DNA from 3 places in the Bacillus sp. FJAT-27231 genome. Region 3 is predicted to be linked to each of the others. Evidence: riboswitches for the same ligand, from Rfam matches in the RefSeq annotation. Region 3 holds a riboswitch; each other region holds the start of a gene.

Region 1 (5,017 bases), 590 kb from region 3:
CAGATGAAGCGCGGACTGTTTTCTTCAGTCGACCTAGCCCTCTAGGTTTTTTTCCCTGCTTAGAAGCTGTTTCATAGATATGTCCAAACAGCAGCCAATCTACCTGTTCTGCCGCTATCTTTGCAGCAGTTGCCGGCTCGTGAATCGAACAGCCCACCTTCATCTGTTGACTAAACTCCTTCACACTTTGTAGCGGCAAACTGTTCTCTGTTAATTGCACACCGCCGGCTCCAGCTGCAAGCGCCACATCTACACGGTCATTGATGATAATTTTTTCTTTAGGAACCCCGTTAGCGATAAAGATTTCAACCCAATGGAATAACTCCTTGGCACTGCGCTGTTTTTCTCTAATATGAATGAAATCAACAAAAGAATGTATATCAGAGGCAATGTTAGACGCCTGCACCAGTTCGAGCTTTCCGGTTGTGATCGCATGAAGCTGGAAAGACATCTTTCTCCTCCTCACCTGCCAAAATGTCCCAATCTTTAGAAACCGGCTGGTAGCCGAGCTGTTTAAGCCGGTTCTTTACTTCTTCTACCGAGCGGGTATCAGAAATTTCAAATTGGCTGTTATCCTCTATTTTGTTCGCATAGCCGCCAACAACTGTAGAAGAAGCAGCGGACATTTTCGTTACGCCAAGCTTAATAAGATGATCTCTAAGTTCTGCTTCTTCACGAGTGGAAAGCGTAATGCCTGCGCGCGGCATAAATAAGCGGAAAGCAAGCATAGCCTGAACAAGATCTTTATCCTCTACGTTCACTCGCGGTTCAAATCCGCCGAGGTTCGGACGGATACGCGGAAAAGAAACAGCAATGTCTGTTTCGATGTACTTTTTCTGCAAATAGCGGGCATGCAAAGCCGTAAAGAACACTTCTTTTTGCCAATTGTCCATCCCGAGCAGCGCCCCGATATTAATCGACCTCATGCCGGCCTGACAGCCTCGCTCCGGTGCATCAAGGCGATAGCGATAATTTCTTTTCGGCCCTTTTATATGAATGTCTTTATACACTTCTTCATTGTAGACTTCTTGATAAACAGTCAGCCCATCAACACCGGCCTGGAAAAGCTGGTGATATTCCTTCGTATCAAGCGGCTGCACCTCGATCGCGATGGAAGCAGCATGCTTCCTTAAAATACGGGCACTCTCTGCCAAATAAGAAACCGACGAGTGAATACGAGATTCACCTGTCAGCAAAATAACGTGCTGGATGCCCATTTCTTTTAACGCTTTAGCTTCCTGATCAATTTCCAAAGCGGTTAACTTCCGTCTTGGAAAATCATTATCAAAGCTAAAGCTGCAATAAGCACATTTATTTACACAGTAGTCCGTTAAGTACAGCGGTGCATACAAAGAAATTATTTTCCCAAAATTCTGAACAGTGAGCCAGTGAGCCTTCTGCGCCATCTCTTCTAAGCGCTCAGCAGCAGCCGGTGAAAGAAGGGCTAATAAGTCGGGTTCATCTAGGTCTGTTTTATTTAAAGCCCTGTCTACATCCTTTATCGTCATGCTTTCTAACATTGTTTCATATGGTTTATGTTTAATTGAATCGTACACCTCATAGAAACTCATCAAATTCCTCCTTACTATCAGTCACTATTGAAAAAACGCCTTCACCTTGAAACAGACACTAACGTAAAAATCCAGTCAGCGGTGATGAAGCAGCTGCCCTTTGTGATACTGGTCCTAGTCCGGCTAAATATGCTTTTCGTCCAGCCATAACGGCCAAGTTAAAAGCTTCTGCCATGCTTACCGGGTCGTCCGCTGTCGCAATGGCCGTGTTAACAAGAACAGCGTCCGCTCCCATTTCCATTGCTTCAGCCGCTTCAGACGGCCTGCCAATTCCTGCGTCTACAATGATAGGCAGCGTTTTTTCTTCGATTAAAATTCGAATCATCTCTTTCATACGAATGCCCCTATTTGATCCAATAGGTGAACCGAGCGGCATAATAGCGGCTGCGCCGGCATCCGCTAATTTTTTGGCTGCCATTAAATCGGGATTCATATAAGGGAGAACGACAAAGCCCTCGTTAGCAAGGATATTAGTCGCCCGAATTGTTTCTTCATTGTCTGGCAGTAAATACTTTTGATCAGAAATCACTTCGATTTTAATCCAATTGCCCATTCCAGCCGCTCTCGCCAGTCTAGCGATCCTGACCGCCTCCTCGGCATTTCTCGCGCCTGATGTATTAGGCATAATAATCATGTTTGGTGGAATGTCTTCCAAAATATTTTCATGGCCCGCTTCAAGATCCACCCTTCTGACTGCTACCGTGACTACTTCTGAACCGGACTGGGCAAAGGCTTGCCTCATGACCGAGTGATCGGCAAACTTTCCTGTCCCCGTAAAGAGACGGTTCGTTAACTTCGTTTGACCAATGATTAATTCATCCATATTACTTCCTCCTTTTTACAATGAAAAAAAGCCTGCCACAACGGCAGGCTTTTCTTTATGTACAACAAACAAAGATACATACATAAAATACAGCTTCCCTCCGTTGGTACTAACCAAATCAGGTTCAAGGGTTAGATGCTTGCATCCTCTCAGCCATAAAGGCACCCCTAGCTAACTTTTATTTAATTTTCTCTATTATACTCTGAATCTTCTAAATTGTTAAGCACTTTTTTTGATTTTAATAAATCTCTAATCTCTGTAAGCAATTCTTCTTCCTTGGAAAGCACAGGTTCCGCCTCTTCTTCCTTCTTCTCATGATACAACTTGTTGAACAAACGAACAAAGAGAAATAATGAAAAGGAAATAATGAGAAAGTGAACAATGGACTGTATAAAAAGCCCGTACTTTACTTGAGCGCTCCCAAATTGGAACACCAATTTAGAAAAATTAATGCCTCCTATCAGTAAGCCGATGACGGGCATAATTATATCTTGTACAAGAGAAGAAACAATTTTGCCAAACGCCGATCCAATAATAACACCGACAGCTAGATCAATCACATTGCCGCGCATGGCAAATTTTTTAAATTCCTGAAACAAATGAATAGAACTCCTTTCAACTGCTTTTCTTCATGATCGTTACTAAACGTTATTTTGATTCTGTCTTCGCTCCGACGCCAATCCGCTTCATCTCTCCCCAATCCTTCTTACCGGCTAAAAACTGAAAGAATCCTTCTAACCGCCATTTAATCATTAAAGGCCGATACCAGAATGTTTCAGAAAGGGCAAAGAAAAATAGTTTCACAATATCAGACGGTTCCGGGTACTTCCTTAAACTCCATTCTTCTAAGAGTACGCCGCTCATGGATAAAATCGAGCCATATAAAAATGATAAAGTGGCCATCAGCAGGGCCGTTTCGGGATTAATAAAAGAAAACAGCAAACCGAATATAATAAGCAAATAACCCATCAGTTCAACAAACACGCCCATCAGCTCAATTAAAAAGAAATAAGCCATGGATAACATGCCGACGAGGCCGTATTTTGGGTTAAACAGCATATCCTTGTTATTCCAAATGACTTCACACAGCCCTCGATGCCAACGCTGGCGCTGCCTGCGTAAATAGAGAGCCGACTCTGGAGCCTCTGTCCAGCAGACTGGGTCAGGTACGTATAGTATCTTTTTATTCAATCCTTCCTCTTTAATCATCCGGTGCAGCCGAACGACTAAATCCATATCCTCTCCTACTGTATTGGTCCGATAGCCGCCAATGTGAATAACGGACTCTTTCTCAAATACACCAAATGCCCCTGAAATAATAAGCAGCAAATTATGACGGCTTAAGCCGATGCGGCCGATTAAAAAAGCTCGTAAATATTCTATGACCTGCATAATTACAAATGGCTTGTTGGATAGGCCCACTTCCATCACTTCTCCGCCTTCGATATAACAGCCATTGGCGATTCTTACACTTCCCCCAACAGCAATCACATCACCGTTTGAATCTAAAATCGGCTTAATCACTTTTAAAAACGCATTTCTTTCTAAAACGGAATCTCCATCCAGTGAACAAACATATGGATAATGAGATAAGTTTATCCCTGCATTTAAAGCATCTGCTTTCCCGCCATTTTTCTTGTCAATCATGTATAGATTTTTATAAAGTGTTGAACGGTAAATTCCTTTTACTTCAGCTGTTGGAATTCTCGTACGCAATACTTTATTTGTCTTTACCATCTGAAATGATTCGATCATCGTTTCAGCAGTTCTATCCTTTGAGCCATCGTTAATGACGATAACCTCGTATTCCGGATAATAAATGCTAAGAAGAGAGCGCACACTATTATAAATACCCGCTTCTTCGTTATAAGCAGGCACAAGAATAGAAACGGGCTTTGTATCAAAGGAATCAAGCAGATCTTCCTCTGCCTCGCTGGAGTTAAAGCCATATTCACTGCGCAATTGCCTCGCTGAGATAAACAGAATAATAAAGTAAAATAAAAGCACAAAAGCTGTATAGGAAATAAACAACCAGGACAAAACAGTACCAAGCATGCTAATGAATTGGTTCATCACGCTGTCACTCCTTCACTCTCGAGCCACTGGGCAGCCATGTCCTTTGCATAGCGGTCGCGATGAGTTTCTACTATGTGCTGCAAAATGAGCGTACCGTCTGCGTATTTTTGAATCGCTTCCCCGGCAGCATTGCGTACAAACCAGTTCTCATCGGCAATTAATTTTGTCAGCTGAGGCAAAAAACGATCCTTTTTTGCTGCTCCCGCCAACTTGGCAAACAACATCCGTTCCTGCCAATGTACAGAGCTGCTAAATGGATAGATATCCGTTTCCTCTTCAGCATATCCAAATAAATAAAGCACTTTTAGAGCGGCAATTCTAAGCTCTAAATGCGGCTGTTTTAATTGGGCTTTAATAAACGGAATATTGCTGTAATCCTGTTTTTCTGCCATCCACTCAATGATAGCTTGTTTGAATACATTGTTTAACTTTTCATAGTTCTCTATGAAAAACAATTGATATGTATCATTAAATCTTCTCAAGACATCCTTATATAAACCTTTAGAATACGGCGGGGCTAAATCAACAAGATCCCTAGCCAAAGCTT
Region 2 (5,017 bases), 1.1 Mb from region 3:
CTGAAATATTAATGAACATGTACAAGCTGCTCATTGAACAAGACACGGATTTACAAGCGGAGCTGAAACCGGGTCTTGGCAAAACCTCATTTGTTTTTAATGCTCTTCGGGCCAAAGAGATTGATCTTTATCCAGAGTTTACAGGTACGGTTATCGCTGAATTTTTAAAAGAAGAAGCGAAAAGTACAGATCGTAAAGCGGTCTATCAGCAAGCTGAAAAGGGTTTGCTCAAAAAATATGATCTGATGCTGCTTCGGCCAATGGCTTATAATAATACATACGCATTAGCGGTACCAGAGCAAACAGCTGAAAGCTTTGATTTAAAAACGATATCTGATCTTAAGAAAGTCGAACGGCAGATGAAAGCTGGATTTACACTGGAATTTTCTGATCGGGAAGATGGGTACCGAGGTATTCAAAAAAAGTATCATCTTTACTTCCCATCTGTTCAGACGATGGAACCAAAGCTTCGCTACCAAGCGGTGAAATCGGGTGATATTAACTTAGTAGATGCTTATTCGACAGACAGTGAATTGCAACAATTTCATTTAACGGTATTAGAAGATGATCTCGGTTTATTCCCACCGTATCAGGGGGCACCGCTATTAAGGACGGAAACGCTGGAAAAGCATCCGGAGCTCGAGCGAATATTAAATAAGCTTGCAGGCAAAGTGACAGATGAACAAATGAGGAAAATGAATTATGAAGTCAATGTAAAAGATCAAAAAGCAGCAGCCGTAGCAAAGGAATTTTTAGAGAGGGAAGGCCTTTTAGACTGAAAAAGTGCAATTGGACAAAAAATTGAAAATGTTTTACAATAATTTTGCACTAAACTATTGTGAAAAGATTCTAAAAAATTGTAAAATGGTATGTATATAGTTATTTATTATCTTTATCTTTTCCCAAATTCATATACAGCAAGGAGACAGTGCGAAATGAAAGAACAAACTATCCAACTCAACTTAAGTCCTGAAAGAAAATCGAAGCCAAAATCTGAAGAGCTAGGCTTTGGAAAAATTTTCACGGATCATATGTTTATTATGGATTATACTGAAGGGCAGGGCTGGCACGATCCGCGCATTGTTCCTTACCAGCCGATTTCACTAGATCCGGCCTGCATGATCTTTCATTATGGCCAGACGGTGTTTGAAGGATTAAAAGCATACCTTACAGAAGATAATCGAGTGTTATTATTCCGCCCACAGAAAAACTTTGAGCGTTTAAACCGTTCAAATGAACGCCTATGTATTCCTCCAGTGGATGAAGAGTTTGCTCTAGAAGCTTTAAAACAATTGATTTCAGTGGAAAGAGATTGGATTCCGAACGCAGAAGGGACCTCTCTTTATATTCGTCCATTTATTATTTCTACAGAGCCTTTCCTTGGAGTGGCACCATCAAGCCGTTATAAATTTATGATTATTTTATCACCGGTAGGAGCTTACTATAAAGAGGGCATTCATCCAGTGAAAATATTAGTAGAAAGCGAGTTTGTCCGTGCGGTTGCTGGTGGAACAGGAGAAGCCAAGACAGCTGGAAACTATGCTTCTAGTTTAAAGGCGCAGGAAATAGCTGACGGCAAAGGATATACTCAAGTTCTATGGCTGGATGGCTTAGAGAAGAAATACATTGAAGAAGTAGGCAGCATGAATGTCTTCTTTAAAATAAATGGAGAAATTATAACGCCTGCTTTAAACGGCAGCATTTTAGAGGGAGTCACGAGAAACTCTGTCATCGAGCTTCTAAAATCTTGGGATCTGCCAGTAACAGAACGCCGTTTGGCGATGGAAGAAATTCGTGAAGCGTATAAGTCCGGCCAATTAGAAGAAGCCTTTGGTACAGGAACAGCAGCCGTTATTTCTCCAATCGGAGAATTGCTCTGGAATGATGAAAAGATGGTCATTAATGAAGGAGCTACAGGTCCGATCGCTAAAAAGCTTTATAGCACAATTACTGGTATCCAAAATGGAAAAGAACAAGATCCATTTAACTGGACAGTAGAAGTAGAACAATATGCTGCAACAAAATAATAATACGTCTGCCTTTTGGCAGACGTATTTTTTTTATTCCTGATCCACGAATTTAACGAGCATATGGGCTAAATGATGACGTTCATCCTGCGTGCCTACATTCCATAGCTCCTGGAGCAGTTTTTCTTCTCTATTTTTTGGCTCAGCATGTTCTGCTAAGTAGTCAGCAATTTTCTCGGTAGCCACCGCAAGCTGCTCTTCATTCAAGCCGATTTTTTCAGCAAGTTCAATTCTTTTTTTCAAATAGGATTTAAAAGAGTTAAAATTCTCAAGAATGCTGTCCATTCTTTCAGGACTAATTCGCTCAAGCGTATCGTCTACTTTATGGGGCTGTAACTCTCCATCTTTATGAATAGCATGGTTTTCCTCTGTCATCAGTGATTCCTCCTTTACTGTTTCGTTATGCCCTCCTTCGCCTATTTTCAAACCTGAGACAGAGGAATTTCAGTAGCTTAAGGACGAATATGAACAGGAGTGCCAATTGGGACAATGCTTGCTAATTCTTCTACGTCGCGATTGTACATGCGGATGCAGCCTTTTGAAACAAACTTGCCGATGGAGGAAGGATTATTCGTTCCATGGATGCCATAAGATTGTTTTGATAAACTCATCCACATCGTTCCGAATGGACCGCCTGGATTGGGAGCTTTATTAATAATGACAAAGTCTCCGGTCGGTGTTCGAGTCAGCATTTTGCCTACACCTACCGGATAGGTTTTTTGAACATTCCCACGGCGAAACAACGTCAATTTGCGCTGGGATAGCGAAATACTGATAGAGTAGGGGAGAGAACTAGGTGACGGAAGACCTGGAATCCGGATTTGCTGCCCAGGAGAAAGCTGATACAGATTGACCCCAGGGTTAGCAGCGATCAGCTGAGAGACAGAAAGCCGATAATCACCAGCAATTGATGAAACTGTTTCTCCACGTTTCACAACATGATTCATAGACGCACCTGCTTTTATTCTTTTTTGAACAAGCCCTAATAAAGCGAAAACTCCAATATTCACTTACGTATATGAAAGATAAAAAGCAGATATACACATTTATTAAAATAGGTGATGCTGACCCATCACTCCTCGCTGAAAAACGGAAAGCACTTTATCACTTTAAATTGGCGAACAATCCCCCTGTTTCATTTTCTTTACACTTATGCTATAGTAAGAATATACAAGTCCACTAGGGGTGTCGTTAGACTGAGAGAGGAGTGATCCTCAACTCTAAGAACCTGATCTGGTTAGTACCAGCGTAGGGAACGTGTGACAGATACGGGAAACATTCGCAAATGCGGAATATCTTTTGTATCAGTTCACCCCTTTGGATAAGAAAAGGGGGATTTTTTATGGAGAGAAATAAACTAGTGACAATGATCGAAATCGCTGTTATGGCGGGATTATCGTTCATATTAAGCTACGTGGAGTTCGGTGCTCTATGGGCGTTTGGAGGCTCTATTTCGCTTGTAATGGTACCGATATTCGTTATGGCGTTTCGCCGAGGCTGGCAAGCAGGCTTCTTAGCAGGTCTGTTAGTGGGGTTAATCAGCTTACTGACAGGCGGCTATGTTGTCCATCCGGTACAGCTAGTCCTCGATTATCCACTTGCCTATGCGGTGCTTGGATTAGGAGCATTTGTTGTTTTTCATAAGCCGGTTACGACAGGCCGAATTTTCGCTGGCCTATTATTAGGTACATCACTTCGCCTTGTCTGCCATTTCCTTTCCGGAGTCATTTGGTTCGGCAGTTATGCACCTAAAGGCACGCCGGTTGCTGTTTATTCTTTCTTGTATAACCTTTCCTATTTACTTCCGGAAATGTTGATTACATCAGCTGTATTACTCTTCTTGAAAAAGACAGCACCGCGTTTTTATAAGCAATCTGCTTCTATTGAAAGCAGTTCGGCTAGTTATTAATAAATAGAAAAAGCAGAAGCCGTATGGATGGGTCGATCCATACGGCTTCTGTTTTTTTTGTGTAAAAGAGGCCCACAGCTGAAATGTCGAAGACATTTCGATACAATGAAATAAAAATATTTTAAAAATGGGAGCGGGATCGTATGCTGACGGAAAAATTGAAGAAATGGCTAGCCAATCAAAAGCCTACTCGCGCCTTGCTGCTTCCGAAGCTAGAACAGCTTCATGCTTTGTTGTTGAAGTATGAGGATCAGGAAAGAGCGCAATTGTGCGCTGAATTGATGGAAAAGCTGGAAAATCGCGAGTATGTCATTGCCTTTTATGGTCATTTCTCAGCTGGAAAATCTTCGATGATCAATGAATTAATGGGGGAAAGCTTGCTGCCTTCGAGCCCTATTCCGACGAGCGCCAATATCGTAAAAGTGAAAGAGGGTGAGCCCTGTGCGAACATTTTGTTTAAAGATGGGACGCTCAAAAACTTTCCTTATCCTTACAACATCGAGGACATCCAAGCGTATTGTGTGAACGGAAATATAGTAGAGGAAGTCGAAATATCACATCGCACTGGGCAACTTCCGGAAGGAGTGACTGTTTTTGATACACCGGGAATTGATTCGACAGATGATGCTCACCGAGTCAGTGCTTTGTCCAAGCTTCATTTAGCTGATCTTGTTTTTTATATGATGGATTATAATCATGTGCAGTCTCCGGTCAATTTTGAATTTAACCGTCAGCTTTCAGAAAGAGGAAAAGATAATTATATTATCATTAATCAAATTGATAAGCATGTCGCTAGTGAATTATCTTTTGAAGAGTTTTCAAGCCGTATTCATCATTCGTTCACTGAGCATCATCTCACATACAATGGACTTTATTTCACTTCCTTGCAGGATGAGAGTCATCCGTATAACCAAATAAACGAGTTAAAAACCTTTTTATCCAGCAAAATTGCAGATCGCTACCAGCAAATTACTGCCCATGTTCTTCAAGAAGCGATCATCATAGCCATGGATTTTTTTCAAAAACAGCAGGAAAAGAAGAGAAGAAAGCTAGATGAGTATGATGAGCTGCTCGTTGGGAC
Region 3 (5,017 bases):
GCAATGCGGCGAATATGCTCTTCTACCTCTTTCGCTGCCTGTTCATATGTTTCATTCGGATAATAATGTACCGTAATCCAAAGCCGGCATTCATCTGCAATAAAAGCCGCATGTCTGCCGCCTTCAATCACAGCCGGGTTAATCGTATTCGTCCCCGGTAAAACTCCAGGATAGCTTTTTGTAACGGCCCAGTAGCGCTCTAATTCCTGCAGCCCTTCTATCACTTTCATCATCTTCTCAATAGCACTAGCCCCAAACAACTTTCCGCCTGCATGAATCATGTTTCTTCGCGTAGCATCGTGGTATGTCTGGCTGCTCTTGAGCGTGATCCATCCGGTAATCACCCCGCCTTGCCCTTGTATATGTAAATCGCTCGTATCTACTACTATCGCAAAATCTGCTTTATATCCCTGTCTGCAGCATTCAAGCGTTCCCGCTTCCCCTACTTCTTCACCAATCACCGATTGAAAAATCACATCTCCTGGAAGTGAAATGCCTGCTTCGCGGAGAAGCTGCAGCGCAAACAAAGCGCCAGCCAGTCCCCCCTTCATATCAGCTGCTCCACGGCCAATAATAGAATCGTTCTTTATAACAGCCTGAAACGGATCGATCTCCCACTCCTCATCCTCCTGCACTTCTGCCACATCGATGTGCCCGTTAATGATTAAGCTTTGGAATGTCTCAGAATCCGTTCCCCTCCATTTTCCGACCACATTCGGATCATTTGGATATACGTCCCACATATCAATAGAAAAACCTAGCTCCTTTAAAAAATCTGCTACAAATGACTGCGCCTCTTTTGTATTCCGTGCAGGTGGAGCAGGTGTTTGAAAAGCAATAAGCGTTTTTACTAAATAAATGAGCTCCTCCTGCCGATGCTCTACTTCTTGCAAAATCGTATTCAGTTCTTTGACCATCATCTTCTCCCTCCCTTAGAAGATACATGCAAAAAAGCCGCTTCTCCAAAGAGAAGCGGCTGTATAAGCTTTCATTTAGCTGCAACAATAAAAAAGATTGCAGCTTGGCATCATTTATACGACCTCTTCCCTACGCTGGCATTATCCAGTTCAGGTGATAAGGGTTAAGGCAATCTACCTCTCTCAGCTTTTGCAAGCACCCCCAAGGACACATTATTCAATTAGTCTTTCATTCTAGTTGTAACATACTTAGCAGAATTCAGCAATACAATTCAGAATTTTTAAACAAATACAATCCGGTATTTATTTAAAAAAAAACCGTATATTGATAAAAAGCTTCTATTTGGAAGGAGGAACGCTGTCTTGTATCATCCTGACCCATTTAAACGGCTTTATGCTATTCCTCTTATGGGCTACCCGTTCGTTCAGCCACAGGCTTTAACCCAGCCGCCATCCTACAGGCCTTATCCTAAAGTAGACGTTACTTTATTTAAACAATCTGCTCAATCCATTAAACAGCTCGTCCATGAGAGTAATTTGCTGCTCAATAAACTAACAGATAACAGCGACTTTGCCTTTCGATTAATGACGGCCGCCCAAGCGGCAAACCACCGAGAGGTAGAACGGCTTGTCCGATCAACGGGAATACCTAGAAAAGCGATTATTTCCTTTACCCCTGATGTTTTTCGGATTGAACTGAGAACCACTACAGCAAATGCAGAATGCTGCAAACTCGCGATTTCACTTCGCTGGCGTTAATGATTTAGACGGTATTTCCACGTTTTTAATTTAATAAGCCGTCTTACGAGCAGGAGACCGATGAGAGATCCAGACAAGCTGCTAATGAGAAAAGCAGGCAAAAAGAAGAAAGCACCCGCAGTCGTCCCCATTAAAATTTTCGCATAAGGTACAGCAAATAAAGGAGCCACGATGCCCGAACCTGCGGCTTCTCCAATAGAAGCGCTCCATGACCGGCTCGTTTTTTGATACATATAACCAGCAAGAAAAGCTCCAATCATTCCTCCTGGAAACGCTAATAACGACCCCGTCCCCATCAAATTCCTAAGAAGTCCGGTCACAAACGCAATGATAACAGCTGGACCCGGGCCAAGCAGAACCCCAGCCATGACGTTTACGTCATGCTGGACAGGATATGCTTTTGCTGCCCCGGCAGGAAACCAAATAAGCGACGAACCAAATGTTGCAACGGCTGTAAATAAAGCCATATACGCCAGCTTCTGTACTTGATTCATTTCCTCTTCCTCCAATGCAAAAAAGCCGAATCCTCATCTGGATACGGCTAATGTAAGTAAAATAGTCAATAAACGCTCTACTTTCCTACGCTGGTATCAACCAGATCAGGTTCAAAGAGTTGAAAAGCCCTGTGCTTTTCTCTCAGCCTGTAACAGGCACCTCTAGTAGCTTTTTATTAAATTTACTTTCCATTATAGAGGGAATCCGGTTAAATGGGAAGCACCTTTCTATGCAGCTTTTTACTCATTTGTTCCCCGCCAGACGACATCTTTCTCCTTTTGCTTCTTGGAAACGTCTATTCACCTCATCCCAACAAACAATATTCCACCAATTATTAATATAATCTGCCCGCTTATTTTGATATTTTAAATAATAAGCATGTTCCCATACATCAAGTACAAGCAGCGGTACAACATCCCACTGGCTTAAATTTTGATGCTTTTCCGCTTGTAATATTTCCAGCCGCTGGGCTTGAGGTGCCCATACAAGAATCGTCCACCCTCCGCCCTCCACGTTCTCAGCCGCCTTTGAAAAATGGTTTTTAAACTGGTCGAAGCTGCCAAACGAACGTGCAATCTCACGGTTTAATTCTCCTGATGGTTTTCCCCCTCCGTGCGGACACATAACTTTCCAAAAGATAGAATGCAAATAATGGCCGGCACCGTTAAAGGCAAGCTCTCTTTCCCAATGCTTTACGAGCCGAAAGTCATTGTTATTTCTTGCTTTTTGCAGTTCCAGCTCTGCCCTGTTCAATCCATCTACATACCCTTTATGATGCCGATCATGATGAAGCCTCATAGTGGCTTCGTCAATGTAAGGTTCCAATGCATTATACGCATAAGGAAGTGGCGGAAGTTTGTGCCCTCCGATTGGAACCTGCTCCGCTCTTTCCTGTTCATCCTCTTTCTCTTCTATGTCTTTTTCAGCAAACAAGCGCTCGTGAAGCTGCCGCCACTCCTGATCCAATGCTTGAATCTCTTCCTGAATCGAGTGAGCTTCCTCTTCATCTTCCACCTTTAATAGGCGGTCATTGATCTTTTCGACTCGTTCTTTCCACTTTTCTACTTGGTTAAGATCCAGGTTTTCATGCTGCAGCGCGCACAACGCGTCACACCATTTTTTTGCTTCTTTCAAATAGCTGAAATATTTCTCCATTCCCGCTCCCCCTTCCAGCTGCTCATTTCAACATATGCATGCTTTGGGTTTACGTTCTTATTCCAAACGCTCGTCTTATCACGTAAAAGAAAGAATGAAGAAGACAAGGATTAGATGAGAATAAAACGTTTTCGCTAGTTTGCTTACACAAAAAGGCTGTCCAACAGCTAAAGTCTCCTTAACTGCTGAACAGCTCTCCTATCAACTAGATATTTCTACTCTGCTTTGGAGCGGCTTCTTAAACTTAAACCACGCCACAATCACGCCAATAATTAAAATTAAACCGAGATAGCCTACAATTGGATAGAGAGTACCGACTAATTTGACAAACCCTACGAAGCTCGCGAGAAAAGCGACCAATGTAGAGGCGATAACGGTTAGGGTAAAAGATTTGCCCCTTGCTGGAACGATTCTAGCCGCAAAAGCATAAATCATGCCAACAGATGTATTGTAAATCATCGCCAACAAAACAAACGACATGAAGTATCCGGTAATCGGCGAAATTTCATTGGCAATGTGCACAATAGGCATCGCGGCTTGCTGGCTAGCCTCGAAATCTAAAAGCATCGTAAGATTAATAAATAAAATTAATAAGCCGAGACCGATTCCTCCTAAAATCCCTCCAAGTCCAGCTGTTTTTTCACTTTTCTCTGCCCCGCCCATCAAAGCCAAAATAGCTCCGCCGGCCGCAATATTGTAAGAAACATATAATATAGCTCCTATCAGCCAATGGGAGGCTGCCGTGTTTTCTGTTTTTCTTAGTTGTAAAATATCAGATAGATTTCCTTCATAATGAATGACCGAATACATAAAGACGATAAAAATCATGATAAATAAGAACGGTGTCATGAAACTAATCGCTGAAATCACCTTTTGAAAATTGAAACATAAAGTGACAGCCGTAAGGACAGTCATTACCATGCTGCCATATAAAGGCGCTATGCCAAATTGCTGCTCAAAAATGGACCCGCTGCCTGCAATCATAACGGCTGCTACTCCAAACAAGAAAAAAGTAATCAGTCCATCTACAAAAACCCCGACCCATTTTCCACAGATCAGATAAATAACATTTTTGTGGGAATCTGTCTGAATGCGGGAGCCAATTTGCAGCAGCTGCATCCCTAAAAAAGCAAATAAAACAGTGGCTAGGCATGTTCCTACAATACTAAGCCAGCCAAAACTCGTAAAAAACTGAAGAATTTCCTGCCCAGAAGCAAATCCTGCCCCTACGATCACGCCAATATAAGCACCTGCAATTTGAAAAGCTTTTCTCATTGTTTCTTCCTCTTTCGTTTGAATATTCTGAACTCATGATGTATAGGAGAGAAAATCTCTCCCTTCCAGATTTTCTCTCCGGCTAATATCCACTGAATTTACAATGAATACACTTTTTCTTTTAAAGTAAATTTCTCAACAGCTTCGAGATCGATATCGTAGCCGATTCCCGGTTTATCTGGAACTTGGATCACTCCATCCTGCACCGTTACCTCTGGTGTAATGATATCTTGCTCCCAATAACGCGAGGACGCAGCCGTGTCACCCGGAAGCGTAAAGTTACTTAACGTTGTTAAAGCAACATTATGGGCTCGTCCGACACCTGCCTCAATCATTCCGCCGCACCAAACAGGAATATTGTGTTCCTTACATAGATCGTGAATTCGCTTAGATTCCGTTAATCCGCCGACGCGGCC

The links. Region 3 has a riboswitch for thiamine pyrophosphate ahead of thiW (energy coupling factor transporter S component ThiW). Riboswitches for the same ligand answer to the same signal wherever they lie in the genome.
Region 1: linked by a shared signal. The riboswitch ahead of AC623_RS07725 (thiazole synthase) and the one ahead of thiW (energy coupling factor transporter S component ThiW) in region 3 are both predicted to bind thiamine pyrophosphate.
Region 2: linked by a shared signal. The riboswitch ahead of thiT (energy-coupled thiamine transporter ThiT) and the one ahead of thiW (energy coupling factor transporter S component ThiW) in region 3 are both predicted to bind thiamine pyrophosphate.

Annotation. Positions count from the first base shown of each region.
Region 1 is NZ_LFZU01000001.1:1,635,591-1,640,607, reverse strand. Features, by position in the region: gene AC623_RS07735 (thiamine phosphate synthase) at 1-451, opposite strand, end outside; gene thiH (2-iminoacetate synthase ThiH) at 393-1,571, opposite strand; gene AC623_RS07725 (thiazole synthase) at 1,630-2,394, opposite strand; TPP riboswitch at 2,473-2,573, opposite strand; gene mscL (large conductance mechanosensitive channel protein MscL) at 2,577-2,993, opposite strand; gene AC623_RS07715 (glycosyltransferase family 2 protein) at 3,043-4,449, opposite strand; gene AC623_RS07710 (HEAT repeat domain-containing protein) at 4,467-5,017, opposite strand, start outside.
Region 2 is NZ_LFZU01000001.1:2,091,524-2,096,540, reverse strand. Features, by position in the region: gene AC623_RS09775 (ABC transporter permease/substrate-binding protein) at 1-779, shown strand, start outside; gene AC623_RS09770 (branched-chain amino acid aminotransferase) at 936-2,027, shown strand; gene AC623_RS09765 (DUF3243 domain-containing protein) at 2,061-2,402, opposite strand; gene AC623_RS09760 (L,D-transpeptidase family protein) at 2,480-2,974, opposite strand; TPP riboswitch at 3,199-3,300, shown strand; gene thiT (energy-coupled thiamine transporter ThiT) at 3,370-3,936, shown strand; gene AC623_RS09750 (dynamin family protein) at 4,080-5,017, shown strand, end outside.
Region 3 is NZ_LFZU01000001.1:1,041,501-1,046,517, reverse strand. Features, by position in the region: gene AC623_RS04960 (acetylornithine deacetylase) at 1-917, opposite strand, end outside; TPP riboswitch at 1,027-1,131, opposite strand; gene AC623_RS04955 (hypothetical protein) at 1,281-1,676, shown strand; gene thiW (energy coupling factor transporter S component ThiW) at 1,673-2,170, opposite strand; TPP riboswitch at 2,236-2,344, opposite strand; gene AC623_RS04945 (superoxide dismutase) at 2,415-3,326, opposite strand; gene AC623_RS04940 (YkvI family membrane protein) at 3,528-4,601, opposite strand; gene menC (o-succinylbenzoate synthase) at 4,700-5,017, opposite strand, start outside.